DNA from 3 places in the Pseudoxanthomonas mexicana genome. Region 3 is predicted to be linked to each of the others. Evidence: predicted binding sites of a transcription regulator. Region 3 holds the regulator's gene; each other region holds the start of a gene.

Region 1 (10,040 bases), 1.5 Mb from region 3:
GCAACCGGTGGTCGGCGCGCTGTCCGACCGGATCGGCCGCCGGCGGATCCTCATCGCGTTCGGCGTGCTGGGCACGCTGTGCACGTGGCCGATCCTGTCGACGCTGCAGACCGTATCCAGCCCGGCGCAGGCGTTCTGGCTGGTCATGGCGGCACTGGTGATCCTCAGCGGCTACACCGCGATCAACGCGGTGGTGAAGGCGGAAATGTTCCCGGTGGAGATCCGCGCCCTCGGCGTCGGCCTGCCCTATGCACTGACCGTCGCGCTCTTCGGCGGAACGGCGGACATGGTCGCGCTGTGGTTCAAGAAGATCGGCATGGAGACCGGCTTCTACGGGTACGTCACCGCCTGCATCGCGTGTTCGCTGCTGGTCTACCTGTGGATGCCCGACACGCGCACGACCTCGCTGATCGACCGCGACCCGGACTGAACGACGGCGGCGGGCCGCGTGCGACAATCCGTCGCGATCCGCCACGCACTTCGTGGCTGCGGGAGACGGCATGCAGGCAGCACACCATTTCGTCATCGTCGGCGGTGGCTTCGCCGGCCTCTGGGCCACGCGCGCGCTGGCGTCCGCGCCGGTGCGCATCACCCTGATCGACCGGCACAACCATCACCTGTTCCAGCCGCTGCTCTACCAGGTCGCCACCGCCGGATTGTCGGCACCCGATATCGCCGCGCCGCTGCGCCACATCCTGCGCAAGCAGGCCAACGTGGAAGTGCGGCTGGCGGAGGTCGCTGCGATCGCGCCGCAGGAGAAGCATGTCGTATTGGCCGACGGCACGACCATCGCCTACGACGCGTTGCTGCTTGCGACGGGCGCGACGCATGCCTATTTCGGCCACGACGAGTGGGCGCGGCATGCGCCCGGCCTGAAGACGCTGGACGATGCCCTGCAGCTGCGCCGCCATCTGCTGCTCGCCTTCGAGCGCGCTGAAGCCGAGACCGATCCCGGGAAACGCGCCGCGTGGCTCAGCTTCGCCATCGTCGGCGGCGGACCGACCGGCGTGGAACTGGCCGGCACGCTGGCCGAGATCGCGCGGCATACGCTGACGAACGAGTTCCGCCGCATCGACCCCTCGCAGGCGCGCGTGCGGCTGGTGGAGGCGGGACCGCGCGTGCTGGCGTCCTTTCCCGACACGCTGTCGGAGAAGGCGCGCAGGCAGTTGGAACGGCTGGGCGTCGAGGTCGTCACCGGCACGCCGGTCAGCGACATCACCGACGAGGGTTACCGGCTGGGCGACACCTTCGTGCCGGCGAAGACGGTGGTGTGGGCTGCCGGCGTGGCCGCGTCACCGCTGGCGCGCACGCTCGACGTGCCACTGGATCGCGCCGGCCGCGTGCCCGTGCAGCCCGACCTCAGTGTCGCGGGGCATCCGGACATCTTTGTCGCGGGAGATCTCGCCGCCGTGACCTCGGACGGGCGCCCCGTGCCCGGCGTGGCGCCGGCGGCGAAACAGATGGGTCGGCACGTGGCGCAGGTACTGCGCGCACGCCTGGATGGGCGCGCATCGCCTGGCGACTTCCGCTACCAGGACTATGGCAACCTCGCGACCATCGGCCGCATGGCGGCCGTGGTGGATTTCGGCCGGTTGAAGTTCTCCGGCCTGCTGGCTTGGTGGTTCTGGTTGACGGCGCACGTGTTCTTCCTGATCGGCTTCCGTAACCGGCTGGTGGTGCTGTTGAACTGGTGCTGGGCGTACTGGAGCTACCAGCGCGGCGCGCGGATCATCCTGGGCAAGGACGAGGATCAGGCCGGATCGACGCGACAGGCGTAGCAGCCAGGTCGCGCGTTGTGGACGTGCAGGTAGGCGACGTCCGGCACGGCGAGCAGGCGTTGCAGGTGGGACAGCGCGTCGCTTCCTTCCACCGCATCGGCATCGCGCATCAGGCCGTTTGCATCGTACGCGCGCAGCGACAGCAGGCGTCGCGGAAAGCTGGGCGGCAGCGTGTCGCGGAATACCGCCGCGGGCTGCTGCATGGCGGCCTCGCGTACGTAGATGGGCCCACTGGCACGATAGGGGCCTGCCACGTCGTGGTGCAGGAACGGCAGCAGCAACAGCGTCTCGCCCTGCCGCGCGTCTTCCAGGATGACCCGGCACGGGAATCCCCGGTCGGCGTCGGCGACGACGCGGCGTATGTTGCGCGCCGCCAGCGCGCCGTCGTCGAGTGCGAACAACGGCCGGAAGGTGTCGGGCGACAGCCCGCGGATCACGAACGACATGGCATCAGGCTCCGGAACAGAGGACGCCATGCTCGCGCCGCCGTCACGGCGGCGCTATCCGGATCTTGTTCGGCCCGCTTCTAGTCCAGCGGATAACGCGTGCCGTCGGCCATGACCAGCTCGCCCTCGCCGATGCGCTCGCTGTCGGCGTCGACGGTGATGAACTCGGCTTCCAGGCGTCCCTGACCCTTGCTGCCTTTCAGGTCGAAGATATAGCGCTCGCCTTCTGCCGCCCAGGACGCGTCGCGATCGAAGGCCGCCTCGCGGATGTCGCCGATATGGCGTCGCACCACCGGGTGCGCCTGCATCGCCGCATTGGCCTGCAACACGAAGATGCCATCCTGGCGCGCGAAGGTCTCGGGAACGTCCCCGTCGACCTGCTCTCCCGGGAACGGAGGCTCGCCCTCGAATGCCAGTTCGCGCCCATCGGCCAGCGTCAGCACGCCCTTGCCCAGGCGTTCGGTATCCGCATCGACGGTGATGAACTCCGCCACGATATGCCCGCGCCCCTTGTCGCCGACCAGTGCGAACGCGAACTCGTTGACGCCCTCCGCTTCGCCGGTCGCGGCCATGTCGAACTCGAAGGTCTGCAGCGCGCCGATGTGCTGCTGCACCAGCGGATAACGCTGCACGGCCACGCGGGCCTGGCGGGTGAAGATGTTGTCCTGCATGTCGCCGAACAGATCGTCGACGCCCGCGCCCTCGTCGGCTGCCTCGCCCTCGCCGGGCGGTTCGCCCTCGAATGCCAGCCGCCGGCCATCGGCCAGCGTCAGCACGCCCTTGCCCAGGCGCTCGGTACCCGCATCGACGGTGATGAAATCGGCCTGCAGGCGCCCGCGTCCCTTGTCGCCTGCCACGTCGAACACGAAGGTGTTCATGCCGGGCGCGGCGCCGGTGGCGTCGGTATCGATCTCGAACGTCGTGATCTGCCCGATGTGCTGGCGGATCAGGGGGTAACGCTGCGCGGCTTCCTGTGCCTGCCGGGTAAAGAGGCCGGCGCCCGCTTCGACATCCTCATCATGCTCATGGTCATGCGCGTGGCCGTCCTCCGCAGCCAGCGCATCGGCGTCGCCCTCGATGGCGTGCCGGGTGCCGTCGGCCATGACCAGCATGCCCGGACCCAGCGCCTCCTGAGTAGCGCTGACCGTGATGAAACGCGCGGTGACGCGCCCCTTGCCACGACTTCCCTCCACATCGAACACCAGTACGTCCGGACCGGGTTCGTCCATGCTGGCCGCTTCGTCCAGCGTCACCTTGCGGATCGCGCCCAACTGCGCGGCCACGACGGGATCGACCTGCATCGCCGCACGCGCCTGCGCGTCGTATTCCTCACGATCGATGCCGAAGCGGATGCCACGTTCGGTACTGTCTGATTTCTCGTTTCCGCCCTCGGCCGCATTCGTCGCCGCGATCGCCGGCAATGCCGCCAGGCCCAATGCCGCCACCGCCGCCCACGCGAGCTTTGCCCACCGCCTGCTGCCCCACCCCATGCCGTGCTCCTTTGCCGGTCTGCCGCCCAATGCGGATCGCGGCGTAGTGGACCACACTTCCGCCGGACGATGAACACGCCAATGGAAAAGGCCCCTTGCGGGGCCTCTTCGAAGACATCGTGCGACGCGGATCAGGCCGCGAACAGGGCTTTCATCTTCTTCAGCGCATTGGCTTCGACCTGGCGCACGCGCTCGGCGGAGATGCCGTACTCGTCGGCGAGTTCCTGCAGCGTGACCTTGCTTTCGCCATCCAGCCAGCGACGCTTGATGATGTCGCGCGAGCGGTCGTCCAGGTTGGCCAGGCCTTCGCGCAACAGTTCCAGCTGGTTGTCCTCGCTGTCTGCGCGTTCGTAGGCCTGCGAAGGATCCTCGTCGTGCGCGACAAGGTAGCTGGCCGGCGACGGCGGTGCATGGTCCTCGTCCTCGTCCGCGGGGGCATCGAACCCGATATCGCGACCGGAAAGGCGCGCTTCCATCTCCAGCACTTCCCGCTCGGACACATTGAGGTCCTTGGCGATGGCGCTGACCTCTTCGGCATTCATCCAGCCCAGCCGCGTCTTGGACTTGCGCAGGTTGAAGAACAGCTTGCGCTGCGCCTTCGTCGTGGCGACTTTGACGATGCGCCAGTTCTTCAGGATGAACTCGTGCATCTCGGCACGGATCCAGTGCACCGCGAAGCTCACCAGGCGCACGCCCATGTCGGGGTCGAAGCGCTTCACCGCCTTCATCAGGCCGATGTTGCCTTCCTGGATCAGGTCGCCCAGCGGCAGGCCGTAGCCGTTGTAGCCGCGGGCCACGTGCACCACGAAACGCAGGTGCGAGTGCACCAGTTCGCGTGCCGCATCGAGGTCTTCCTCTTCGCGGTAGCGCTGCGCCAGGGCGCGCTCGTCCTCGACCGTCAGCACCGGGATCTGGTGCACGGCGCTGATGTAGGCGTCGAGCGAGCCCAGGGCACTGGGGATCGGCAGGTTGTTGGCGACCAAGGCGGTAGTGGAGGTGTTCTGGCTCATGGGCAAGGATGTTAGCAGTCGGGGGGTTCGACTGCTAACCACATGGGAAGTTCCCCATTGTCCCAGCACTGCAACGATGGCGCGCCATCCCGCCCGGCACCCAAGCCCTTTATCAGTCAATGACTTGGTAATGGGCGGGCCCGCCACCGCGCGCGACACGGGTGATCGCGTCGGCTCGGGTGGAACTGGCGTTCAGGTTCGGGTGCCCATCGCGACGACAGCCGGGGGCTGCCGGCTGGCTTGGCGCGTCAGTACCCCCGCCGCCAGCGCGTCGGCGCCCGGCAGACGAGAAGGATGGAAGCCGGGTCGCAGGTAGTCCAGCAGATGCTGCAGCGTGCGGCGTGCCATGCCATGGCCCGTGCCCAGATGCCAGGCTGCCTGCCGCCAGGCGGCCTTGCGCAAGAGCCGCCGATCCTGAGCCAGCAGGGCCGTCGTCAGACCGGTCATCAACAGATAGAACAGGGTGCTCGTCGTGATCGCGCCGAGCAGACGCACCGGATAGCGGGGTGAAACCGCCTGCAGCAGATCGAAGGCGACCGCGCGATGTTCGATCTCCTCCGCGAAGTGCCATTCCATCAGGTCGCGCATGCGCGGATCTGCGGAAGCGAGAATCGACTGGGACAGGAACTCGTATCCCAGAAAGGCATTGATGTGCTCGACGCAGCTGACCAGCGAAGCCCGGAACCAGAGGGGCGCGAAACGGTCCATCACCCGAAAGACCCAGCGGTCGACCATGCGCTCGAACCCGCGGTATGCGTAGCCCTGCGCATCCAGATTGTCCCAGTAGCGCTTGTGCGCCACGCCGTGCTGCGCTTCCTGACGGATGAAATCCTGGCAGCGACCCAGCAGCGTTTCGTCGCGCACATGCGGCAGGCATGCATTGAGCGTGCGGATGTAGAACGCCTCGTTGGCAGGCACCAGGATGGTGTAAGCATTCAACAGCGACGATACGAATTCGTTCCCCGGCAGCCAGTGCCGGGGAATGTCCCCGGGCAACCCGGCGGCGAAGCGGCGTGGCGTGATGCGCTCGTCCATGTAGATGCGTCCCTGCGCGTTCCAAGCGTTCTTCAATGATCTGCGTCCTCGCCCATCGCGCGGACTGCCACGTTTTGGCTTTGCCTCACGACCCGAAGTACGGCTACGGAGCGGAAGCGTCGCTCGCGTCCTGGACCTGCCTCAGGACGCGCAACAGGTTGCCACCCCAGATCTTCCTCACATCGCCTTCCGAATAGCCCGCCGCCAGCAGGGCCTCCGTGATCCTGGGCAGGGCGGTGACGTCCTCCATGCCCACCACGCCGCCGCCGCCATCCCAGTCGGCACCGATACCGACGTGGTCGACGCCCGCGACGCGGATGATGTGCAGCAGGTGCGACATGTAGTCATCGAAGGTCGCCCGCTTGACGGGATACCGCGCTTCGATCGCGCGGCGCTCACTCAGATAGGCCGTCACGCGGCTCGTCGGCAGTCGCTCCTCCGGACCGAACTTCTCCGACAGGGCTTCGAGCGCCGCCTCTCTCTCTGGTACCTTGGGGATGTCGACTAGGTAGCCGCCATAGGCATTGACGTGGATGACGCCTCCTTTGGCAGCAAGCCGACGGATACGCGCATCGTCGATGTTGCGAGGGTGGTCGTACACCGCGTCCGCACTGGTGTGGGAAAGCACGATGGGCGCACGCGACAGTTCCAGCAGCTGGTCGAACACCGCATCGCTCGCGTGCGAGGCGTCCAGCACGATGCCAAGCCGGTTCGCCTGCTCCACGAGCGCGCGCCCGGCAGGGCTCAGTCCGTTCCACTCCGCTCCTGCAGGATCCGTCGATGAATCCCCGAACTCGTTGTTGCGCACATGGGTGATCCCCAGCATCCGCAGGCCAAGGCGGTGGTAGACCTCCAGCAGGCTTGGGTCGCTCGCCAGCGGCGCCGCGTTCTCCATGCTGATGAAGCTCACGCGCCTGCCGGCCGATGCGATCCGCTCGGCATCGGCCACCGTCAGCGCAAGCTCCATGTCTGAGGCGTGCGCGGCGAGCATCTCGCGAATGCTGACCAACCGTTCCAACCCGTGATCCCGGGCCGCGCGCTTGCCCGCCTCATCGCGCGCGCCCTGCGCCGTGTAGATGACCCAGAACCCGCCATCCAGGCCTCCTGCCTTCATGCGCGGGAGATCCACTTGCGACAGCTCGCCTTCGTGGCGATGGTCGTCGGCAATGCTCCATCCCGGCCGTCGCAGGTTCGCCGGCGTATCCAGATGGGTATCGAGCACCAAGGCACCCTCATGTATGCGCGCCGCTTCCGCACTGGCGTCCTTCGCTGCGATGTCAGCGCTCGCCAATATCGCCAGCGTGGTGGCCAAGGCCAACAAAGTCCGCTTCATGCTTCGCCCCTGTGAGATGAACCCCGATTGTTGGCGAAAGCCGGGCAATAAAAAACCCCCAGCCTTACGGCTGGGGGTTTCGGGATAAAGCCCCTGGCGATGACCTACTCTTGCATGGCTTAAGCCACACTACCATCGGCGCGGCTGCGTTTCACTTCCGTGTTCGGGATGGGAACGGGTGGGACCACAGCGCTAATTTCACCAGGGAGAGGGTTGGAGCGTCGCCATCCAGGGAACGGATTAAGGCGCCAATCTCTCATAGGGTCTTGTGACGTAGCGGGCATTGGATTTTCTCTGACGATATCGTCGAGTCCAAGGCCACTTGAGGTTATATGGTCAAGCCGCACGGATCATTAGTATCAGTTAGCTCAATGGGTTGCCCCACTTACACACCTGACCTATCAACCACCTAGTCTTGATGGTTCCTTTAGGGGGCTTGTGCCCCGGGAAGTCTCATCTTGAGGCGCGCTTCCCGCTTAGATGCTTTCAGCGGTTATCGCTTCCGAACATAGCTACCCGGCAATGCCACTGGCGTGACAACCGGAACACCAGAGGTTCGTCCACTCCGGTCCTCTCGTACTAGGAGCAGCCCCTCTCAAACTTCCAACGCCCATGGCAGATAGGGACCGAACTGTCTCACGACGTTCTGAACCCAGCTCGCGTACCACTTTAAATGGCGAACAGCCATACCCTTGGGACCGACTACAGCCCCAGGATGTGATGAGCCGACATCGAGGTGCCAAACACCGCCGTCGATATGAACTCTTGGGCGGTATCAGCCTGTTATCCCCGGAGTACCTTTTATCCGTTGAGCGATGGCCCTTCCATACAGAACCACCGGATCACTAAGTCCTACTTTCGTACCTGCTTGATCCGTCGATCTCGCAGTCAAGCACGCTTATGCCTTTGCACACAGTGCGCGATGTCCGACCGCGCTGAGCGTACCTTCGAGCTCCTCCGTTACTCTTTGGGAGGAGACCGCCCCAGTCAAACTACCCACCATACATGGTCCCCGATCCGGATTACGGACCTAGGTTAGAACGTCAAGCACATCAGGGTGGTATTTCAAGGTTGGCTCCGCCGAAGCTAGCGCCTCGGTTTCATAGCCTCCCACCTATCCTACACAGACGAACTCAACGTTCAATGTAAAGCTATAGTAAAGGTTCACGGGGTCTTTCCGTCTTGCCACGGGAACGCTGCATCTTCACAGCGATTTCAATTTCACTGAGTCTCGGGTGGAGACAGCGCCGCTGTCGTTACGCCATTCGTGCAGGTCGGAACTTACCCGACAAGGAATTTCGCTACCTTAGGACCGTTATAGTTACGGCCGCCGTTTACTGGGGCTTCGATCAAGAGCTTCGCCTTGCGGCTGACCCCATCAATTAACCTTCCAGCACCGGGCAGGCGTCACACCCTATACGTCCACTTTCGTGTTTGCAGAGTGCTGTGTTTTTGATAAACAGTCGCAGCGGCCTGGTTTCTGCGACCCCCCTCAGCTATAGCCCGCATGGGCCACCAAAGAGGGTGCACCTTCTCCCGAAGTTACGGTGCCATGTTGCCTAGTTCCTTCACCCGAGTTCTCTCAAGCGCCTGAGAATTCTCATCCTACCCACCTGTGTCGGTTTACGGTACGGTCTGCGTGAGCTGAAGCTTAGGAGCTTTTCCTGGAAGCGTGGTATCAGTGACTTCGCCCTAAAGGGCTCGTCTCGGTGCTCGGTCTTAAAGGATCCCGGATTTGCCAAAGATCCAAACCTACCGCCTTTCCCCGGGACAACCAACGCCCGGTACACCTAACCTTCTCCGTCCCTCCATCGCACTCACGCGAGGTGCAGGAATATTAACCTGCTTCCCATCGACTACGGCTTTCGCCCTCGCCTTAGGGACCGACTAACCCTGCGTCGATTAACGTTGCGCAAGGAAACCTTGGGCTTTCGGCGTGCGGGCTTTTCACCCGCATTATCGTTACTCATGTCAGCATTCGCACTTCCGATACCTCCAGCAGCCTTCTCAAGCCACCTTCGCAGGCTTACGGAACGCTCCTCTACCGCGCATAACAAAGTTATGCACCCCAAGCTTCGGTTTCGTGCTTAGCCCCGTTAAATCTTCCGCGCAGACCGACTCGACCAGTGAGCTATTACGCTTTCTTTAAAGGGTGGCTGCTTCTAAGCCAACCTCCTGGCTGTCTGTGCCTTTCCACATCGTTTTCCACTTAGCACGAAATTTGGGACCTTAGCTGTGGGTCTGGGTTGTTTCCCTTTTCACGACGGACGTTAGCACCCGCCGTGTGTCTCCCGTACATTCTGTCTTGGTATTCGGAGTTTGCCATGGTTTGCTAAGACGCGATGTCCCGCTAGCCATAACAGTGCTCTACCCCCAAGAAGATTCATACGAGGCGCTACCTAAATAGCTTTCGAGGAGAACCAGCTATCTCCGGGTTCGATTAGCTTTTCACTCCTAATCACACCTCATCCCCTACCTTTGCAACGGGAGTGGGTTCGGGCCTCCAGTACCTGTTACGGCACCTTCACCCTGGGCATGACTAGATCACCCGGTTTCGGGTCTACTGCCCGCGACTATGCGCCCTTATCAGACTCGGTTTCCCTTCGCCTCCCCTATACGGTTAAGCTTGCCACGAACAGTAAGTCGCTGACCCATTATACAAAAGGTACGCAGTCACCCTTGCGGGCTCCTACTGCTTGTACGCACACGGTTTCAGGATCTATTTCACTCCCCTCTCCGGGGTTCTTTTCGCCTTTCCCTCACGGTACTGGTTCACTATCGGTCGGTCAGGAGTATTTAGCCTTGGAGGATGGTCCCCCCATGTTCAGACAGGGTTTCTCGTGCCCCGCCTTACTCGTCTTCACTGAAAAGGTCTTTTCGAATACCGGGCTGTCACCGTCTATGGCCAGTCTTTCCAGACTGTTCTTCTAAAACCAATCCAGCTTAAG
Region 2 (10,040 bases), 1.6 Mb from region 3:
GTCCGACCACCCACGGCTGCTGCAGCTGGAAACCCCAGCCCAGCGCCTGGCCCGCCGCCCGCAGTGCGATGGCCAGCGCGCCCACGGCGACGAAACTGACCAGCACGCCGGCCGTGTACCAGAGCGCGCGCCGACGGGCATCGCCGCCCTCGCGCCCGCTTTCGGCCAGCGACAGCGCCTTCAGCGACAGGATCGGCAACACGCACGGCATCAGGTTGAGGATCAGGCCACCGGTCAGCGCGAGCGCCAGCGCGACGAGCAGCGAGGAAGTGCCGCGCGGGTTGCGGGCCAGCACTTCTTCGGGCGGGCGCGTGCGTTCGACATCGGTCGCGATGGAGGCTGCCGACGTGGTCGTATCCGGCGTGGCGACGGCGGCATCGACCGGACTCGTCGCGGTCGGCGGCGGCGCCACGGTGGCGGGTGCGGGCGTGTCAGGCGTACTGGCGGGCGTGACCGTCCCGGACGGGATCGCCAGCTTCACCCGCCGCGTCATCGGCGGATAGCAGATGCCATCGGTCTGGCAGCCCTGGAACGTCACCCGCAGCGTCGCGGTCACCGCGTCGGCGCGGTCGCGCTTCAGCGGCACCGGCACTTCGGCCTGGTCGAAGTAGACGGTGACGTCGCCGAAATGTTCATCGCGATGCGCGTTGCCCTTCGGCCAGCGCGGCGCCTGCAGCGATACGCCCTGCGCACCTTCCAGCGCCATCGAGGTACGGTCGCGATACACGTAGTAACCGCGCGCCGGGGTGAAGCGCAGCAGCAGTTCGTTGCCGTTGAAGGCGATCGTCTCGAAGGCGAACGCCTGCTCCTCCGGCAACGGCAATGCGTCCATGCCGGCCTGCGGCGTCTGGCCCAGCAGATTGCCGGCAAGCGCGCCACCGCGCAGCGGGACGAAGGCGTCGCCTGCCGTGGGCGGCAGCGCCACCTTCAGCGTGCGTGTCTGCGGCGGGTAGCAGATGCCGGCATCCGCGCACCCTTGGTACTTGATCTTCAGGCTGACGCTGTCGGTGCCCGATGCGGGTCGGCCGGGCAGGGTGGCGACCAGTTCGCCGCGATAGGTTTCCACATCGCCGAAGAACTCGTCGCGGTACGCCTTGCCCTTGGGCAGTTGCAGCGGCTGCGCGGCGAAGCCCGCGTCGGCCTCCACGCCGGTGCGGTGACGGTACAGGTAGTAGCCGTCGGTGATCTTCCAGCGGATCTCGATCCGGTCGCGGGCCGGTGCGGTGGCGGTCAGCACGAACGCCTCGTCCACCGGCAGCAGGTCGTCCTGGGTGATCGCGGCCGAGGCCGCGGGTGCCAGCAGCGAGGCCAGGAACAGCAGCAGGAGGGCGGGCAGGGTGCGGATCGGCGTCATCGGGTCACTCGGGTGAGGCGTCGGTGCGGGTTTCCGCGGTCACCCAGTCCAGGTAGGCGGGCAGGCCGGCGGCGGTTTCGACCGCCAGGATCTCCGGCAGTTCATACGGATGCAGTTCGGCCAGCCGGGCCATCAGGGCGTCGCGCCGGTCGGCCGGGGTCTTGGCCAGCAGTTGGACCTCGGCCGCCTGTTCCACCCGGCCCTGCCAGCGGTACGTCGACACCCCGCCGGGCAACAGGCTGACGCAGGCCGCCAGTCGTTCCTCCACCAGGATCCGCGCCAGCCGCTGGGCGGTGTCGGCGTCCGGGCAGGTGGACAGGATCAGGAAGACGGGCATGGGCCGGCGATTATCGCAGACCCGCCGGAGCCGGCCCCGGGCAAAAAATTTTCCTGGAGGGCCTTGAAAGCCGCCGGGCCCCGCCCAACATCGGACGGCATCCGGCGTTGCCGGGTTTTTGCGTCCGCGTCGTTGGCAGTCTCCGGTGGAGACTGCTAACATCGCCGCCCCTTTCCTAGTCCAATCAATCACTTAAGAGGATTGACATGAGCAACATCAAGCCGCTGTACGACCGCCTGGTGGTCAAGCCGATCGAAGCCGAAGAAACCTCGCTCGGCGGCATCATCATCCCCGACGCCGCCAAGGAAAAGCCCACCAAGGGTGAAGTCATCGCCGTCGGCGAGGGCAAGTTCATCGACGCCACCGGTGGCGTGCGCGCCCCGAAGGTGAAGGTGGGCGACAAGGTGATCTACGGTCAGTACTCCGGTTCGGCCTACAAGCAGGACGGCGTCGAGTACAAGATCATCAAGGAAGACGACGTCCTGGCGATCCTGGCCTAAGAGCCGGCATGGGGCGACGGGACCGGCAGCAGCGATGGCTGCATGCCCGATCCACCCGTCCCCGCCATCGCTTTCCGAATTCCCAAATCTCTAATCCCGAATCCCGGCCGCCGGCCTGGGATTCACGCCTACCGGAGTTATTCAAATGGCTGCAAAAGATATCCGTTTCGGTGAAGACGCCCGTACGCGCATGGTGCGCGGCGTGAACATCCTCGCCAATGCCGTCAAGGCCACCCTCGGCCCGAAGGGCCGCAACGTCGTGCTCGAGAAGAGCTTCGGCGCCCCGACCATCACCAAGGACGGCGTGTCCGTCGCCAAGGAAATCGAACTGGCCGACAAGTTCGAGAACATGGGCGCGCAGATGGTGAAGGAAGTCGCGTCCAAGACCTCCGACAACGCCGGTGACGGCACCACCACCGCCACCGTGCTGGCCCAGGCGTTCATCCGCGAAGGCTCCAAGGCCGTCGCCGCCGGCATGAACCCGATGGACCTCAAGCGCGGCATCGACCAGGCCGTGAAGGCCGCCGTCGAAGAGCTGAAGAAGCTCTCCAAGCCGACCGCCGACGACAAGGCGATCGCCCAGGTCGGCACCATCTCGGCCAACTCCGACAGCAACATCGGCGACATCATCGCCGAGGCCATGAAGAAGGTCGGCAAGGAAGGCGTGATCACCGTCGAGGAAGGCTCGGGCCTGGAGAACGAGCTGGACGTCGTCGAGGGCATGCAGTTCGACCGCGGCTACCTGTCGCCGTACTTCATCAACAACCAGCAGTCGCAGCAGGTCGAATTCGACGACCCCTTCATCCTGATCCACGACAAGAAGGTCTCCAACGTCCGCGAACTGCTGCCGGTGCTGGAAGGCGTCGCCAAGGCCGGCAAGCCGCTGCTGATCGTGGCCGAGGAAGTGGAAGGCGAAGCCCTGGCCACCCTGGTGGTCAACACCATCCGCGGCATCGTCAAGGTCGCCGCCGTCAAGGCGCCGGGCTTCGGTGACCGCCGCAAGGCCATCCTGGAAGACATCGCCACGCTGACCAACGGCACGGTGATCTCCGAGGAAGTCGGCCTGCAGCTGGAGAAGGCCACCATCAACGACCTGGGTCGTGCGAAGAAGGTCGTGGTCTCGAAGGAGAACACCACCATCATCGACGGCGCCGGCGATGCCGAGCGCATCCAGTCGCGCATCAAGCAGATCAAGGCGCAGATCGAGGAGACCTCCTCCGACTACGACCGCGAGAAGCTGCAGGAACGCGTGGCCAAGCTGGCCGGCGGCGTGGCCGTGATCAAGGTCGGTGCCTCGACCGAAATCGAAATGAAGGAAAAGAAGGCCCGCGTCGAAGACGCCCTGCACGCCACGCGTGCGGCCGTCGAGGAAGGCGTGGTCCCGGGCGGCGGCGTCGCGCTGATCCGTGCGCTGCAGAGCATCGGCACCCTGAAGGGCGCTAACGAAGACCAGAACCACGGCATCCAGATCGCCCTGCGCGCGATGGAAGCCCCGCTGCGCGAGATCGTCACCAACGCCGGCGAAGAGCCGTCGGTGATCGTCAACCGCGTCAAGGAAGGTTCGGGCAACTTCGGCTACAACGCCGCCAACGGCGAGTTCGGCGACATGATCGAGTTCGGCATCCTGGACCCGACCAAGGTCACGCGCTCCGCGCTGCAGAACGCCGCCTCGATCGCGGGCCTGATGATCACCACCGAAGCGATGGTGGCCGAGGCCCCGAAGAAGGACGAGCCGGCGATGCCGGCCGGCGGTGGCATGGGCGGCATGGGCGGCATGGACTTCTAAGTCCGCTTCCCGCGTCACCGTTCCACGAAGAGCCCCGCAGCGATGCGGGGCTTTTTGTTTTTCGCGATATGCGCATCGCGAAACCGCAACAAGCGCTCCCATAAAGGCGCGCGCGGGACACCTCTCCGCCGGACCCGCTCCGTAGCGTACGAACTTCGGTGCTTAACGCAGTTTTCACCGAGCACGTCCGCAGGACATCCATCGGGAGAGAGAAGTCAGATGAAACGACATGCATTGCGCGACGCGATCCGCGTCGCTCTGGTCGCGTGCGCGGCCACCGCGACGGCGGCCCACGCGCAGACGCCATCAGCGCCGGAAGGCGCGCCACCCACCACGTTGGACCGCATCGAAGTCACCGGATCGCGCATCCGCCAGGTCGACGTGGAGACTGCGGCGCCGGTCCTGGTGATCTCGCGCGAGGACATCCAGAAGCAGGGCTTCAATTCGGTCGCCGATATCCTGCAGAACATCACCAGCGCCGGCAGCCCGGCGGTCAGCCGCACGGCGCCCCTGGCCGCGGGTGAGGCGGTGGGCGGCGCGTACATCGACCTGCGCAACCTCGGCCCCAACCGCACGCTGGTGCTGGTCAACGGCAAGCGGTTGGGCATTACCACCAGCGGCCTGCAGGACATTTCGCAGATACCGGCGGCAATGATCGAACGCATCGAGGTACTGAAGGACGGCGCGTCGACGCTGTACGGCTCGGATGCGATCGCCGGCGTCATCAACCTGATCACCCGGCGCAACCTCGATGGCATGCAGGCGAGCGTCTACGGCGGCCAGTACTCGCAGGGCGATGGCCAGCGCACCGTGGTCGACCTGGTCGCAGGCTTCGGCACGGATCGCGGCTCGGTGACGGTGGGTGCGGAGTACACCGAAGAGGACCCCGTGTGGGCAATCGACCGCTGGTTCTCGGCGAACCGCTTCCCGATGGGCGAGGGCAGGACGCCGCGGCCGGGCGGTGAGAGCGCGACCACCCAATACGGCCGGCTGATCGTTCCCGGGCGCGGCAACTTCACCCTGCGGCGCGAGACGCCCGGTCTCGATCCGCGTCACCTGGACAGCTTCCGCGCGCTGGATGCGACGGATTTCTCGTTGCCGGTCCAGCAGTCCACGCTGCTGGCGGGCATCGAACGCAAGTCGGTGTTCGTCAACATCGATTACGCGCTGAGCGACCGTCTCCGCTTCGCCGGCGACATGCTGTACACCGATCGTGCGTCGTTCTCGCGCAATGCGGGCTATCCGTATTCGTCGCAGGCGTTCGACACACCGATGTCGATCGACAGCTACTACAACCCGGTCGGCAACCAGAGCGGTGATGCGGATCCCACCGAGGTGCACTTCACCCGGCGCGGTTGGGAGGTGCCGCGCGAGAACCGGCTGTCGCTGAGTACCTACCGCTTTAGTGGCGCGCTGTCGGGCTACTTCGAACTGGGCGGCCGCAGCTGGGACTGGGATGTCGGCTATCTGTACAACCAGAACAAGGGCGTGCAGGTCGGCACCGGCAACCTCAATCTCGCGGCGGTGCGCATGGCGGTGGGTCCCTCGTTCCTCAACAGCCAGGGTGTGGTCCAGTGCGGCACGCCGGACAATCCCATTCCGCTGGGCACCAGCCAGGGCGAGTGCACGCCGTGGAATCCGCTGTTGCCGCTCGGCTATGGCGGCCCGGGTGATGGCTCGGCGATGGATCCGGCGGTGCGGCAGTTCATCTTTCCGGTGGGCCAGGCGGTCTCGATGACGAAGACGCAGGACTACTTCGCCAACCTCACCGGCACGCTGGCGACACTGCCGGCCGGCGACCTGGCGATCGCGGTGGGCGTGGAGCATCGCAAGGAGTACGGCGAGTTCTCGCCCGACGCGCTCGCCCAATCCGGCGGCTCGACCGATCTCGCCGCAGGGCCCACGTCGGGCGGCTACAGCCTGGACGAGGTGTATGCCGAAGTGCAGGTGCCGTTGCTCGCCGATGTGCCTTTCGCCGAGGAACTGACGCTGAGCGCGGCGACGCGGTACTCGAACTACGACACCTTCGGCGACACCACCAACAGCAAGCTTGGCCTGAAGTGGAAGCCGGTGGATTCGGTGCTGGTGCGCAGCACCTGGGCCGAAGGTTTCCGTGCGCCTGACGTCAGCAACCTGTATGGCGGCGCCTCGCAGACGTTCTCGTTCTACACCGATCCCTGCGACACCGAGTTCGGTGCGGCGCGGGGCAATGCGCGTTGCCTGCAGGACGTGCCCGTCGATTTCCGGCAGCCCGCCAACGACGCCGACGGCGTCGCCAACGGCCCCGGCACGCAGACGCCGATTCCGTTCGTCGCGGGCGCCAATCCCGACCTGACGCCGGAGACGTCCGAATCGGTGACGTTGGGCGTGGTGTTCAGCCCCTCGTTCGCACCGGGCCTCAACCTGTCGCTCGACTGGTGGACGATCCGCATCGAGAACACCATCGTCGCCGACACCGAAACGCAGGTGCTGGACGACTGCTACCTGCGCGGGATCGAAGCGCGCTGCCATGCGTCGACCGGCTCGCGGTTCGTGCGCGACGCCGACGGCCAGATCACCTCGTTCATCACGACGCCGATCAACGTCGGCCATGTCGAGACCGAGGGCTTCGACTTCGACGTCAACTACCGCCGGGCCACGGACTGGGGCACCTTCAGCGCCAGCTGGCTGAGTACGTACATCAGCAAGCTAGAACTCAAGACCGACGACCTGGAGGACAATCCGCCGCAGCAGTTGAATGGCCTGTCGGTGGGCACCGGCGCCAACTTCCGCGTGCGTTCCAACCTCAACCTGGGGTGGGAGCGCGGGAGCTGGGGCATCTCCTGGGGCATGCGGTACTACTCGGGCTTGAAGGAGCGCTGCAACTTCGACGACCTCTGCAGCCTGCCCGATTACAGCGCGCCGTGGACGGGTGGACAGCGCCTGCGATTGAATGAGCGCCCCTCGACGACGTTCCATGACGTGCAGGTGCGCTACCAGGCGCCGTGGAACGCCAGCATCTCGCTCGGCGCGAACAACGTGTTCGAACGCTACGGGCCGCCTATGTTCTCGCAACCCAACTCCGGCTACTCGTACTACGGCGGCTACGACATCGGCCGGTTCCTCTACCTGAAGTACCAGCAGAAGTTCTGATCCTCGGGTGGGAAGAACGAGGCCGCGTCCGCAAGGGCGCGGCCTTTTTGTCGCGCACAAAAAGACGCACCGGGGAGAGAGTGCCCCGATGCGCAGTGGGATGGGTGTTGTGCCGTCAGTGTCGTGTGCCACGGTCGGCGGGAGATGCCCTCGATCGCGGCGACGCCATCGTCGCGCTTTGGCGAGGGACGCCGACGGCTCAGCGGTGCGAGGCGCGGAAGCGGGTCGCGGTGATGCCGGTGGCCCGCTTGAACGAGCGGGAGAATGCGTGCCGGCTTTCGTAGCCCACCCTGGCGGCGATCTCGCAGATCGCCAGCTTGCCGTCCTGGATCAGCGCACAGGCGCGCAGCAGGCGGGTGTGGGTGAGCAGGTCGTGCGGCGTCATCCCGAAAACTTCGCGGAACGAGCGCAGGAAGTGCGAGGGCGAGTAGCGCGCGGCATCCGCCAGCGCGCGCAGGTCGTGCGTATCGAAGGGTGCGTTGAGGATGCGGTTGCGGGCCGTCAGCAAGCGGGCGACGACGGCGCGCCGATGGCGCTCGCTGCGTCCGTAGGCGCGTTCCACCCAGTCCACCGCATGCGTCTGTGCCTCGCGTGCGGCCAGCACCAAGCCCGCCAGCTCCCGGCCTGCCTCGCCGTCGCACGGGTGCGGCGCGAGGCGCAGCAGGGCCGAGACGCGATGCAGCATGCCGCGGTCCATCGGCAGCGCCGCGGGCAACAACAGTGGCGACGCTAGGCCACGCCGATCCGTGGGCGCGGTCAGCGCCTGCACCCAGCGCGAAGGCGCGTGCACGAGGATCCAGTCGGCACCGGGGCCGGCGAGGATCCGGCGCGGTACGTTGCCGGCAAGCGCGAGGAAGCGGCGCCCTCCGAGGTGGAACACGCCGTCGTCGGCCTCGACGTCGACGGTGCCGCGCAGCGCGATGACCAGCGTGCAGCCGCCGCGCGCCGCGGGCGCGTGCATGCCGCGCCCGCCACGCAGGCAGAGGCCGCTGGCATCGTCGCCGTCGTGGCCCGGGTTGCGTCGTGCGTGGCGGAAGCGGACGACGCATGCGGGCGCGGCGCCGTCCCGGTGGCGTGCCGACACCGGCTCAGGTGACGCCATACGGCAGGTTGGGCGAAGACACGACCTTGTCGCCGATCGCTTCGCCCTTGAGGAAGCGCAGGCAGTCGCGTAGCACCGTCGGATCGTTCAGGACGCCGTGGTGGCCGAGGTCCAGCGTGGTCAGCAGGCGTGCGGCGGTCAGGTGGCGGGCGAAGCGCTCGCCTTCGTCCCATGGCACTTCGTCGTCCAGCAGGTCGTGGACGACCAGCACCGGGATGCCGATGGCCGGCGCGATGCGGTGTGCCTGCAGCCCGTCCAGCCCCTGGCCGATGCGCGACTCGAGCAGCGCCAGCATGCGTGCGCCCACGCGCGGTCCCATCCCGGCGCGATCGACGAAACGATGCAGCGCGGCGCGCGGATCGGCCTGTGCGGAGACCAGGATCGCCTGCTTGGCCCGCAGGCCTTGGTGCAGCGCGAGCACGACCGACATGGCGCCGAGCGAGTGCCCGATCACCGCCGCCGCTTCGCCGCAGCGACGGCCGACTTCGAGCATGTCGCCCGCGGTCTCCAGTAGCGTCGATGTCTGCGTGGCCACCGTGCGGCCCTCGCGGGCGAAGGCGACCACGGCGAATCCCTGCGCGGTCAGCGCGCGTACCCAGGCTGCCATCGCATCGCGACCGGTCGCGTCCAGCGGCGGCAACAACACGTAGGGCTGCCGGCGCGGATCGCCCCAGGACACCATCTGTACGCGTCGGCCGCGCAGCGACAGCGTTTCCCGATGTTCGGGGCAGCCCTCGATGCCGCGAGGGCAACCGGCGAACGCGGACGCTTCATCGAGTTTCAGCAGGCCCTGGCGGGCCGCGTGGTGTGGAGCGAATACGCCGGCCAGGCGCTGCGCCACGCGTGCCCACAGGCGAGGCGGCGCGGCGGGCAGCGGGGTTTCGGGAACGTCGCCTTGGGCGGCGGAGACAGGGGGCGTGGAAGCGTCGGTCAGCGAATCGGGGGCGGGCGTAGCGTGGCGGGAGAGCAACATGGAAGTCCGGTCTCTGCGTGTGGGTCCATAGAGACAAGCGCTTTCCGGTGATGCTCACTGACACGCGCCAATCCGCGGTGGTTCAGGGGGCGTTGGCCATCGTGACGGTTGCGGGCGCTACCAATGCGCGGCGCGCGGGATGCGTCTTGGGGACCTCCAGGCGGTCAGCGAACGCAAGACCTTCGCTGCGTGTGCGCGCGGCGGCCGCAGGGTCGCCGGTGCGTTCGTACAGGTGCGCCAGCGTGGCGTACCACGCGATCAGGTCGTGCGGGAATGAGCGCGGGCGTGCGCTGATATGTAGCGCCTGCCGGATCATCGCGATGGCGCGTGCATCCTCGCCCTGCCGCGCATGCGCCAGCGCGCGTACGTACAGCGCAGTCGCCGACAGATACGGTTCCTTCAGGGCATCGGCCCGCCGCTGCAGATCGATGGCGTCCTCGCGCAGGTCGCGATGCAAGCCGGCCACCAGCTGCAGGCGCATGGCACGCAACTCGGCATCGAGCCGCTGTTCATGGGTGGGCGGCAGCACCTTGTCCAGTTGCGCGCGCGCCGCATCGGCCAGCGTGCGCGCGCCCGCCAGGTCGCCGCGCAGCTCCTGGATGCGGGACAGCTTCGCCAGCGAGAAGCCGATGCCGGGCGCGCGCTCGCGGCCGATCGCATGCTCGATGTCGATCGCTTCGCGGAGCAGCGGCTCCGCTTCGTCGAGACGGCCGAGCGCCAGGTAGACGCCGCCTAGGTTGTGTACGCGCGGGGCCACGTCCGCGTTCGGCCCGCGATAGATGCGGCGGGCGATGGCGACCGCCTCCTGCAGCGGCGCTTCGGCCTCGGACATCCGGCCCGCAGCCATCAGGGCGAT
Region 3 (10,040 bases):
CGGTGTCCACTTCGTCGAACACCATGGTGGGCACCGCGTCCAGCCCCAGCGCCGCCACCTCGATGGCCAGCGAAATGCGCGCCAGCTCGCCGCCGGACGCCACCTTGCGCAGCGCGCGCGGCGGCTGGCCCGCGTTGGCCGACACCAGGAACTCGACGCGTTCGGCCCCTGTCGGGTCGGGGCGCTCGCCGTCCTGCGGCTCCAGCGCGATCTCGAAACGCCCGCCGCCCATGCCCAGCTCGGCGATCAGGGCGGTGGTGGTATCGCCCAGGGCGCGGGCGGCACGCTGGCGGGTGCGGCTGAGCGCGCCCGCCGCATCGCGCCATTGCTGGCGGGCGGCGCCGATCTCGTCGCTGAGCTTCAGCAGGCGTTCGCCGGCGCCACGCAGACCGTCCAGTTCGGCGGCCAATCGGTCGTGCTGCTCCTGCAGGCCCTCCAGCGGCACCCGGTGCTTGCGCGCCAGGTCGTGCACTCGGGCGAGCTTGCGCTCCAGGGCGTCGAACTGCAGGGGCTCGCCGTCCAGGTCGTCGCGGACCTGGCCCAAGAGGGACAGGGCTTCCTCGATCTGGATGGCGGCGCCGTCGAGCAGGCCGTCGACATCGCGCAGGCGCGGTTCGTGCTCGGCCTGGCGGGCAAGATCGGCCCGCACCTGCTGCAGCTGGCGGGTCAGGGACGGCGTGTCGTCGCCGGCGAGCTGCCCCAGTGCGGCGTCGCAGGCCTGGATCAGGCCGGTGGCATGGGCCTGGCGGCGGTGGCTGGCCACCAGTTGTTCGAGCGCGGCGGGCGACAGGTCCTCGCGCTGCAGCTCCGCCAGCTGGTGTTCCAGATAGTTGATGCGGTCGGAGACGTCGCCCTGGCCCGACAGCTGCTCGCGCTCCTGGAGCAGGGCCGACCACGCGCGGGCCGCGTCGCGCACCCGGGCGCGTTCGGCGTCGTTGCGGGCGAATGCATCCAGCAGATCGAGCTGGCTGTTGCGTGCCAGCAGCGCTTGGTGCTCGTGCTGCCCGTGGATCTCCACCAGGCGGCCGGCCAGGTCGGCCAGCTGCGACAGCGTCACGCTGCGCCCGTTGATCCAGGCGCGGGACCCGCCGTCGGCACGGATGACGCGGCGCAGCTGGCACTGGCCCTCGTCGTCCAGTTCGTTGTCGGCCAGCCAGGCCTGGGCGGGCGAGCCCGAGGGGGCGGAAAACTCGGCCGACAGTTCCGCGCGCTCGGCGCCATGGCGGACCACGCCGCTGTCGGCGCGCAGACCCGACAGGAAACCCAGGGCATCGACGAGCAGCGACTTGCCGGCGCCGGTTTCACCCGAGATGACCGTCATGCCCTCGCCGAACTCCAGTTCGGCGGCACGGACGACGGCGAAGTCCTTGATGGCGAGATGTCTGAGCATGCGGCGGATTGTAAGCGGAGCCGGCGCAAGTTCTGAGACGGACGGGCATGGCTTGCAAAGCCGCGGGGACGACGTTATCTAGCGGGCATGAAATCCCCGTCGCCCTCGCTGGACCCCCGTGCCCGCCAGTTGCTGCGCACGCTGATCTCGCGCTACATCCGCGACGGCGAACCGGTGGGTTCGCAGACCCTGGCCCGCCATGCCGGGCTGGAAGTCAGTCCGGCCACCATCCGCAACATCCTGTCGGAACTGGAAGAGGTGGGGCTGCTCAGTTCCCCGCATACCTCAGCCGGGCGCATTCCCACCGCCCAGGGTTACCGGGTGTTCGTCGACAGTCTGGTGCAGGTGAAGTCGCTGGGCGAGGGCGAAGTGGCGCGCCTGCGCGCCGAGCTTCCCAGCGGTGCGGGAACCCAGGCCCTGCTGGGCAATGCGTCCGAGCTGCTGTCGGCGATGACCCATTTCGTGGGCGTGGTCAGCGTGCCGCGACGCGAGCAGTTCGCCTTCCGCTACATCGATTTCGTGCCGCTCGACGGCCAGCGGGTGATGGCCATCCTGGTGTTCGCCGACAACGACGTGCAGAACCGGGTCATCGAGACCCGCCGTCCGTACGAGCGCGCCGAACTGGAGCGCATCGCCAACTACCTCAACGCCCAGTTCGCCGGCCGATCGCTGGCGGACATCCGTGCCAGCCTGCTGCGCGACCTGCGCCGGGCGCAGACCGAGATGGAGGGCCTGCTGGCCGAATCCATCGAACTGGCGGAGCAGGCGCTGACGCCGCCCAACGACGATCTGGTGCTGGCTGGGCAGACCCGGCTGATGGGCGTGCAGGAGCTGGCCGACCTGGAGCGGTTGCGCGACCTCTTCGAAGCCTTCGCCCGCAAGCGCGAGATCCTGCAGCTGCTGGAACGCACGATCCGCGCGCCCGGCGTACGCATCTTCATCGGTGAGGACACCGGCTTGGCGCCGCACGACGGGGTGTCGGTGGTGACCGCGCCCTACATGGCGGCGGGGCAGGTGCTGGGTGTGCTGGGCGTCATCGGGCCCACGCGGATGGCGTACGACCGGGTCATTCCGGTGGTGCAGGCGGCGGCCGATGTGCTGGGCGCGGCCTTGAATCCCGACGCGCCGGCCCCATAGGTTCCCGGTTGGGCGGCAGGAGCCGCCGCCAGGGAACCGAAATGAACGAACAGCACGAACACGATGCCACCCCGGGCCAGGCGCCCGAATCCCCCGACACCGACGCCGCCCTGCTGGCCGAGCTGGAAACCCTGCGCAACGAGCTGGACCAGCTGCGGGCGACCACGCTGCTGGAGCGCGCCGACCTGGAGAACCAGCGCAAGCGCGTGGCGCGCGACATCGAGCAGGCCCGCAAGTTCGCCAACGAGCGCCTGCTGGGCGACCTGCTGCCGGTGTTCGACAGCCTGGACGCCGGCCTGGCCGCCGCCGGCAGCGAGCCCAGCCCCCTGCGGGACGGACTTGAGCTGACCTTCAAGCAATTGTTGAAGGTGGCCGGCGACAACGGCCTGAGCCTGCTCGACCCGGCCGGCGAGGCCTTCAACCCCGAGCATCACCAGGCCATCAGCCAGGCCGATGCGCCCGATGCGGCGCCGGGCAGCGTGGTGCAGGTGTTCCAGAAGGGCTACGTGCTCAACGGCCGCCTGCTGCGTCCCGCCCTGGTGGTGGTGGCCAAGCACGACTGAACGACACGCGGGTGGCGCTTGAACGGCGCCATCGCATCCCTATATCGGGACCATCCACCCGGCCGATCGCCGGGTCCAACATCAGAATTTGCTAGGGAGCGAAATCCATCATGGGCAAGATCATCGGCATCGACCTGGGCACGACCAATTCGTGCGTGGCGATCATGGACGGCGGCAAGGCCCGCGTCATCGAGAACTCGGAAGGCGACCGCACCACCCCCTCCATCGTGGCCTACACGAAGGACGGTGAAGTGCTGGTCGGCGCCTCGGCCAAGCGCCAGGCCGTCACCAATCCCAAGAACACCTTCTACGCGGTGAAGCGCCTGATCGGCCGCAAGTTCACCGACGCCGAAGTGAAGAAGGACCTGGACCTGGTGCCCTACGGCATCATCGCGCACGACAATGGCGATGCCTGGGTGCAGACCAGCGACGGCAAGAAGATGGCGCCGCAGGAAATCTCCGCGCGCGTGCTGGAAAAGATGAAGAAGACGGCCGAAGCCTTCCTGGGCGAGACCGTCACCGAAGCCGTCATCACCGTGCCGGCCTACTTCAACGACAGCCAGCGCCAGGCCACCAAGGATGCCGGCAAGATCGCAGGCCTGGACGTCAAGCGCATCATCAACGAGCCGACCGCGGCCGCGCTGGCTTACGGGCTGGACAAGGGTGACGGCGGCGCCGACCGCAAGATCGTCGTCTACGACCTGGGCGGCGGCACGTTCGACGTATCCATCATCGAGATCGCCAACGTCGATGGCGAGAAGCAGTTCGAGGTGCTGGCCACCAATGGCGACACCTTCCTGGGCGGCGAGGACTTCGACAAGCGCGTCATCGACTACCTCGTCGAGGAGTTCCAGAAGGACCAGGGCATCGACCTGCGCAAGGACCCGCTGGCCCTGCAGCGTCTGAAGGACGCCGCCGAGCGCGCCAAGATCGAGCTGTCCAGCTCGCAGCAGACCGAAGTGAACCTGCCGTACGTCACCGCCGACGCCTCGGGCCCAAAGCACCTCAACATCAAACTGACCCGCGCCAAGCTGGAAGCGCTGGTGGAAGACTTGGTGAAGAAGACCATCGAGCCGTGCCGTATCGCGCTGAACGACGCCGGCCTGCGCGCCAGCGACATCGGCGAAGTCATCCTCGTCGGCGGCCAGACCCGCATGCCGAAGGTGCAGCAGGCGGTGGCCGAGTTCTTCGGCAAGGAACCGCGTAAGGACGTCAACCCCGATGAGGCCGTGGCGCTGGGCGCAGCGATCCAGGGCGGCGTGCTGGCCGGCGACGTCAAGGACGTGCTGCTGCTCGACGTGACCCCGCTGAGCCTGGGCATCGAGACCCTGGGCGGCGTGTTCACCAAGATCATCGAGAAGAACACCACCATCCCGACCAAGGCCTCGCAGACCTTCTCCACCGCCGAGGACAACCAGTCCGCGGTGACGGTGCACGTGCTGCAGGGCGAGCGCGAACAGGCCCGCTTCAACAAGTCGCTGGCCAAGTTCGACCTGGCGGGCATCGAGCCGGCGCCGCGCGGCATGCCGCAGGTGGAGGTGTCCTTCGACATCGACGCCAACGGCATCCTGCACGTGTCGGCCAAGGACAAGAAGACCAACAAGGAACAGAAGGTCGAGATCAAGGCCGGTTCGGGCCTGTCCGAGGACGAGATCAACCGGATGGTCGCCGATGCCGAGGCGCACCGCGAGGAAGACAAGAAGTTCCAGGAGCTGGTGCAGGCGCGCAACCACGCCGACGGCCTGATCCACGCCACCCGCAGCGCCATCACCGAGCACGGCAGCAAGGTGCCGGGCGACGTGATCGGCCGCGTCGAATCGGCCATCGCGGATCTGGAAACCGCGATGAAGGGCGACGAGAAGGCGCAGATCGAGGCCAAGGCCAAGGCGCTGGAGGAGGCCGGGCAGTCCCTGTATGCGGCGGCCGCGTCGGGCGACCAGTCCGGTGCGGGTCCGGCGGGCGGTGGTGCGGCCCCGGCCGACGACGTCGTCGACGCCGAGTTCACCGAAGTCAAGGACGACAAGAAGTAATCCCGGCCCACGGGATGCGGCGAACGGGAGACGTGGCCTGCCACGGCCTCCCGTTTTGCCATCCGGCGACCCTGCCAGACCAGCCTGACGACACATGAGCAAGCGCGATTACTACGAAGTCCTGGGCGTGGCCCGCGACGCCAGCGAAGAAGACCTGAAGAAGGCCTATCGGCGCTGCGCGATGAAGCACCATCCCGACCGCAATCCCGGCGATGCCGCCGCCGAGGCGGCGTTCAAGGAGTGCAAGGAAGCCTACGAGGTGCTGTCGGACGGGGCCAAGCGCCGCGCCTACGATGCGCACGGCCATGCCGCGTTCGAGCACGGGATGGGCGGTGGCGGTCCCGGCGGCCCGGACATGGGCGACATCTTCGGCGACATCTTCGGCAACATCTTCGGCGGCGGGGGCGCACGCGCGGCACGCCGTGGCGCCGATGTCGGCTACGTGATGGAACTGGACCTGGAAGAAGCCGTCGCCGGCATCGAGAAACGCATCGAGATCCCCACACTGGTGGCCTGTGACCCCTGCAAGGGCACGGGCTCGGCCGACGGCCGCGTCGAGACCTGCGGCACCTGCGGCGGTCGCGGCAACGTGCGCATGCAGCGCGGCATCTTCGCCATGCAGCAGGCGTGCCCGGCCTGTGGCGGCCGCGGCCAGACCATCAGGAATCCCTGCACCGAGTGCCATGGCGCCGGCCGCGTGGAGGAAGAGAAGGTGCTGTCGGTCAAGATCCCGGCCGGCGTGGACAACGGCGACCGCATCCGCCTGACCGGCGAAGGCGAGGCAGGCCCGCCCGGCACGCCCCCGGGCGACCTGTACGTGGAAGTGCGCGTGCGTGAGCACGACATCTTCCAGCGCGATGGCGACGACCTGCACTGCGAGGTGCCGATCCGCATCTCGCAGGCCGCGCTGGGCGACACGGTGCGCGTGCCGACGCTGAAGGGCGAGGCGGAGATCCGCATCCCGGCCGAGACGCAGACCGGCAAGCTGTTCCGCCTGCGCGGCAAGGGCGTGAAGTCCGTGCGCAGCCGCAGCGAAGGCGACCTGTACTGCCGCGTGGTGGTGGAAACACCGGTGAACCTGACCCCGGAACAGCGGGAGCTGCTGGAGAAGTTCGAGGCCACCTTCATCGGAGAGGAAGCGCGCAAGCATTCGCCGAAGTCGGCCACGTTCCTGGACGGCGTCAAGGGGTTCTGGGACCGCATGACCTCCTGACCCCCTGTGACATCCCGCCGCCCGCGGACGTGAGCGGCTTGTGGCATCCTGCGACGGCCCCGGCGACCCCGGGGCCGTTTTCATTCACGTCCACGAAGAAGGGAGTTCGCGTGCGCATGAACAAGGGGAAGAGGTGGGGATGGTGGGCGTTGCTCGTGATGGCGCCCGCATGGGCGGCCGATGACCGGCCCCTGCAGGTCGAGCGCGAGTCCACGCGCTTCGTGCTCAATGCCGACGGCAGTTTCGTGCAGGAACAGGAAACCGCGATCAAGGTGCTGAAAGACAGCGCGCTGGAAGCGGCCAAGGATGCATCGGTCAGCTACAGCACCAGCATCCAGAAGGCCGAGGTGATCGAAGCCTACACGTTGAAGCCCGACGGCCGCCGCGTCGATGTGCCCAAGGGCAACTACCAGGTCAGCAGCAGTTCGGGACGGGAGGGCGATTCGCCCATCTACTCCGACCAGACGACGCTTACTGTCGTGTTCCCCGAGTTGGCCGTCGGCGACACCACGGTGTTTACCTATCGGGTGACGGCGACGCAGCCGATGTTCCCGGGCCACTTCTCGGTGATCCGCAACTATAGCCCGGCCGCGTACTACGGCGACGTGCAGGTGACCATCGATGCGCCCGAGGCGATGCAGGCCGCGTGGCGCAACTGGCAGATGACGCAGCCCGCCGTCGAAACCCGCGACGGGCGCCGGATCGTGCGCTGGCGCTGGAGCAACCGCCAGCCAGTCGGCCGCGAAAGCTTGCGCGATACGGTCTTCACCGCCGATCGCTATCCGGGCTACGCGTTCTCCACCTTCGCCAGCTACGCCGACATCGCGGCGGCCTACGGGGGACCGGCCAACGCCAAGGCCACGCTGACGCCCAGGTTGCGCACGCTCGCCGCGGAGATCGCGGGCAAGAGCACGGACCCGCGCGAGACGGCGAAGAAGCTTTACGAATGGGTTTCCACCAAGATCACCTATGCCGGCAACTGCATCGGCCTGGGCGCAGTGGTCCCGCGCGACCTGGACGTGGTGCTCGACAACCGCATGGGCGACTGCAAGGACCACGCGACCCTGCTGCAGGCGTTGCTGAAAGCCCGCGGCATCGACAGTACCCAGGCGCTCATCAACGCGGGCGGTACCTATACGCTGCCGGATATCCCGGTCGCGTCTGTGGTCAACCACGTGATCAACTACATCCCCGGCCTGGATCTTTACGTGGACTCGACCGCGGCCACGGTGCCCTTCGGCAGTCTGCCGGACGGGGCGGCAGGCAAACCCGTGCTGCTGGTGGATGGTCATCGCGACGGCACCACCACGCCGGTGACGCAGGTCGGTTCGGAATGGCAGAAGCTGCGCACGACGCTTCGCATCCAGCCGGACGGTTCGATCAAGGGCGCGCAGCAGGTCGAACTGAGCGGACGCATGGCGGTGGCGGCACGCGCACAGTTCCGCAACGTCGGCGCCAGCGATGCGGACAAGCTGGTGCGCAATTACTTCCGGGGAAGCGCACTGAGCGCAAGTGGCAAAGTGAAGTACGACGATCCCGTGCCGATGCTGGAGACCTTCAACATGGAGGCGGATTTCGAAGTCGAACGGATGCTCCCGACGAGCGGAGGCTTCCAGGTGCAACCCTGGTTTCTGAGCTTCACCCCGGTCGCCATGCTGGTGGCTTCCCAAATCGGCGATCCGGACCAGCCCGCGGGCGAGAGCAGCTGTGGTGCGTACCATTCGGACGAGGAGTACACCTTCGAGTTCCCGGCGTCGATGCGGATCGTCGCCGTGCCGAAGGACGTCAGCGTACGCGAGGGCACGCTCAGCTACGTCTCGACGTTCCGGCAGGACGGCGCGCGCCTGCACGTGCGCCGCACGCTGGACGACCGCACACCCGGCCCGGTGTGTTCGCCGGAATACAACGACGGCTTTGCCCGGGTCATGCGCAAGATCATGCCCGACCTGCGCGCGCAGGTGGTCTACCTGACAGGGGAAGGTGCGGTGCAGCAGTGAGTACCGGCCGGTGCAGCGCGTGACGCCCAACCCATCTCCCCTGATCGGCATCGTCGGCAGCGCGGGCGCCTATGGCCGCTGGCTGCAGCACTTCTTCCAGGAACGGATGGGCCTGGAGGTCATCGGCCACGACCCCGCCGACCCCGCATCGAGAGACGAAGCCGAGCTCGTGCAGCGGGCGGACGTACTGGTTTTCTCGGCCCCGATCCGCCGCACCGGGGCGCTGATCGCGCGCTATGCGGAGCTTGCCGCCGGTGGCGAAGCCGGGCGCTTGTGGCTGGACGTCACTTCGATCAAGGCCGCGCCGGTGGCGGCGATGCTGGCCTCACGCGCCGAGGTCGTGGGCTTGCATCCGATGACCGCCCCGCCCAAGGCGCCGACTCTGAAGGGCAGGGTGATGGTGGTCTGCGAAGCGCGCCTCGATGCATGGCGACCTTGGATGGCGTCGCTGCTCGCCGCGCTCGAGGCCGAGTGTGTGCAGGCCACGCCCGAGCAGCACGATCGCGTGATGGCGCTGGTGCAGGCGATGGTCCATGCCGCCCATCTGGCCCAGGCGGGTGTGCTGCGCAGCGAAGCGGCGCGCGCAGGCCCGCTGGACGCGCTGATGCCGTTCCGTTCCGCATCGTTCGAGATGGATGCGGCCATCATCGCGCGCATCCTGTCGCTCAATCCGGCGATCTACGAAGACATCCAGTTCGGCAATCCCCATGCCAGCGATGTGCTGCAGGCGCTGGCGCGGCAGATCCAGCGCATGGCGAACCTGGTGGGTGAGGGCACGGATGCGGCCCGCGCCGCGTTCCGGCGCGAGTTCCTGCATGACAACCACGCCGCCATCGGTCCGGACATGCTGGCCCAGGGCAACTACAGTTACGAACGGATCGGCTACCTGCTGGCCGACCTCGCCGGCCGTGAGGCGATCAGCGTGCACCTGCCGGAGGATCGCCCCGGCTCGTTGCGGGCGTTGCTGCACGTGTTCGAACGGCATGGCATCAGCCTGTCGTCGATCCACTCCTCGCGAACGCCGGAAGGCGACGTGCACTTCAGGATCGGATTCGACGCGGACGTGGATGCCGCGGTACTGGCGCGCGCCGCGGAAGAGATCGACGCGAGCGGACTGGGAAGAGTGCTGGCATGAGCGTGGCCGAGCGATCCAGGATCGTCGTCGACGTCGTACTGACCGGCAAGGCGGTGCCTTTCACGCGTGCGGGCAGCGTCAGCGCCATCGCCAAGACCGCTGTATCCGGCCCACAGCGCGTCACTCGGCTGGGTATCGCCGACGACGAGCAGGGTGACCTGCGTGTCCACGGTGGGCCCGACAAGGCCATCCATCACTATCCGCGCGACCATTATCGCGCCTGGCACGCCGACATCGGGCTCCACCCCCTGCTTGAGCAACCCGGTGCGTTCGGCGAGAACATCAGCACGAACGGCATGCTGGAGCACACCGTGTGCCTGGGAGACTGCTACCGCATGGGCACGGCGCTGGTGGAAGTCTCGCAGTCGCGCCAGCAGTGCTGGAAGCTGTCCGATCGCTTCGCCATTCCCGACATGGCGCGTCGTGTGCAGGACACCGGTCGAACGGGCTGGTACTACCGGGTGATCGAGGAGGGGCATGTGCAGCAGGGCGATGCACTGGTGCTCGCAGACCGTCCCCACCCGGCATGGCCCCTGTCCCGCCTCATCGCGCTGTTGTATCAGCGGGCCATCGAC

Evidence for each region. The regulator HrcA, encoded in region 3, represses chaperone genes, less so after heat shock. The targets are predictions, from matches to a motif close to TTNGCACTCNNNNNNNNNGAGTGCNAA.
Region 1: rpoH (RNA polymerase sigma factor RpoH) is a predicted target of HrcA. The motif match lies at 4,736-4,762, and genes of this name have one in related genera.
Region 2: IAE60_RS01260 (co-chaperone GroES) is a predicted target of HrcA. The motif match lies at 1,824-1,850, and genes of this name have one in related genera.

Annotation. Positions count from the first base shown of each region.
Region 1 covers NZ_CP060731.1:1,115,629-1,125,668, reverse strand. Annotated here, with positions in the region: gene IAE60_RS05130 (MFS transporter) at 1-430, shown strand, start outside; gene IAE60_RS05125 (NAD(P)/FAD-dependent oxidoreductase) at 501-1,778, shown strand; gene IAE60_RS05120 (DUF1203 domain-containing protein) at 1,751-2,224, opposite strand; gene IAE60_RS05115 (hypothetical protein) at 2,305-3,714, opposite strand; gene rpoH (RNA polymerase sigma factor RpoH) at 3,846-4,724, opposite strand; gene IAE60_RS05105 (metal-dependent hydrolase) at 4,917-5,795, opposite strand; gene IAE60_RS05100 (dipeptidase) at 5,863-7,092, opposite strand; rRNA gene rrf (5S ribosomal RNA) at 7,184-7,298, opposite strand; rRNA gene IAE60_RS05090 (23S ribosomal RNA) at 7,425-10,040, opposite strand, start outside.
Region 2 covers NZ_CP060731.1:252,782-262,821, reverse strand. Annotated here, with positions in the region: gene IAE60_RS01270 (protein-disulfide reductase DsbD family protein) at 1-1,354, opposite strand, end outside; gene cutA (divalent-cation tolerance protein CutA) at 1,359-1,691, opposite strand; gene IAE60_RS01260 (co-chaperone GroES) at 1,898-2,191, shown strand; gene groL (chaperonin GroEL) at 2,337-3,977, shown strand; gene IAE60_RS01250 (TonB-dependent receptor) at 4,197-7,109, shown strand; gene IAE60_RS01245 (helix-turn-helix transcriptional regulator) at 7,309-8,211, opposite strand; gene IAE60_RS01240 (alpha/beta fold hydrolase) at 8,198-9,184, opposite strand; gene IAE60_RS01235 (tetratricopeptide repeat protein) at 9,267-10,040, opposite strand, start outside.
Region 3 covers NZ_CP060731.1:2,597,690-2,607,729, forward strand. Annotated here, with positions in the region: gene recN (DNA repair protein RecN) at 1-1,390, opposite strand, end outside; gene hrcA (heat-inducible transcriptional repressor HrcA) at 1,478-2,527, shown strand; gene grpE (nucleotide exchange factor GrpE) at 2,569-3,090, shown strand; gene dnaK (molecular chaperone DnaK) at 3,201-5,120, shown strand; gene dnaJ (molecular chaperone DnaJ) at 5,215-6,333, shown strand; gene IAE60_RS12245 (DUF3857 domain-containing protein) at 6,450-8,330, shown strand; gene IAE60_RS12250 (prephenate dehydrogenase) at 8,350-9,465, shown strand; gene IAE60_RS12255 (MOSC domain-containing protein) at 9,462-10,040, shown strand, end outside.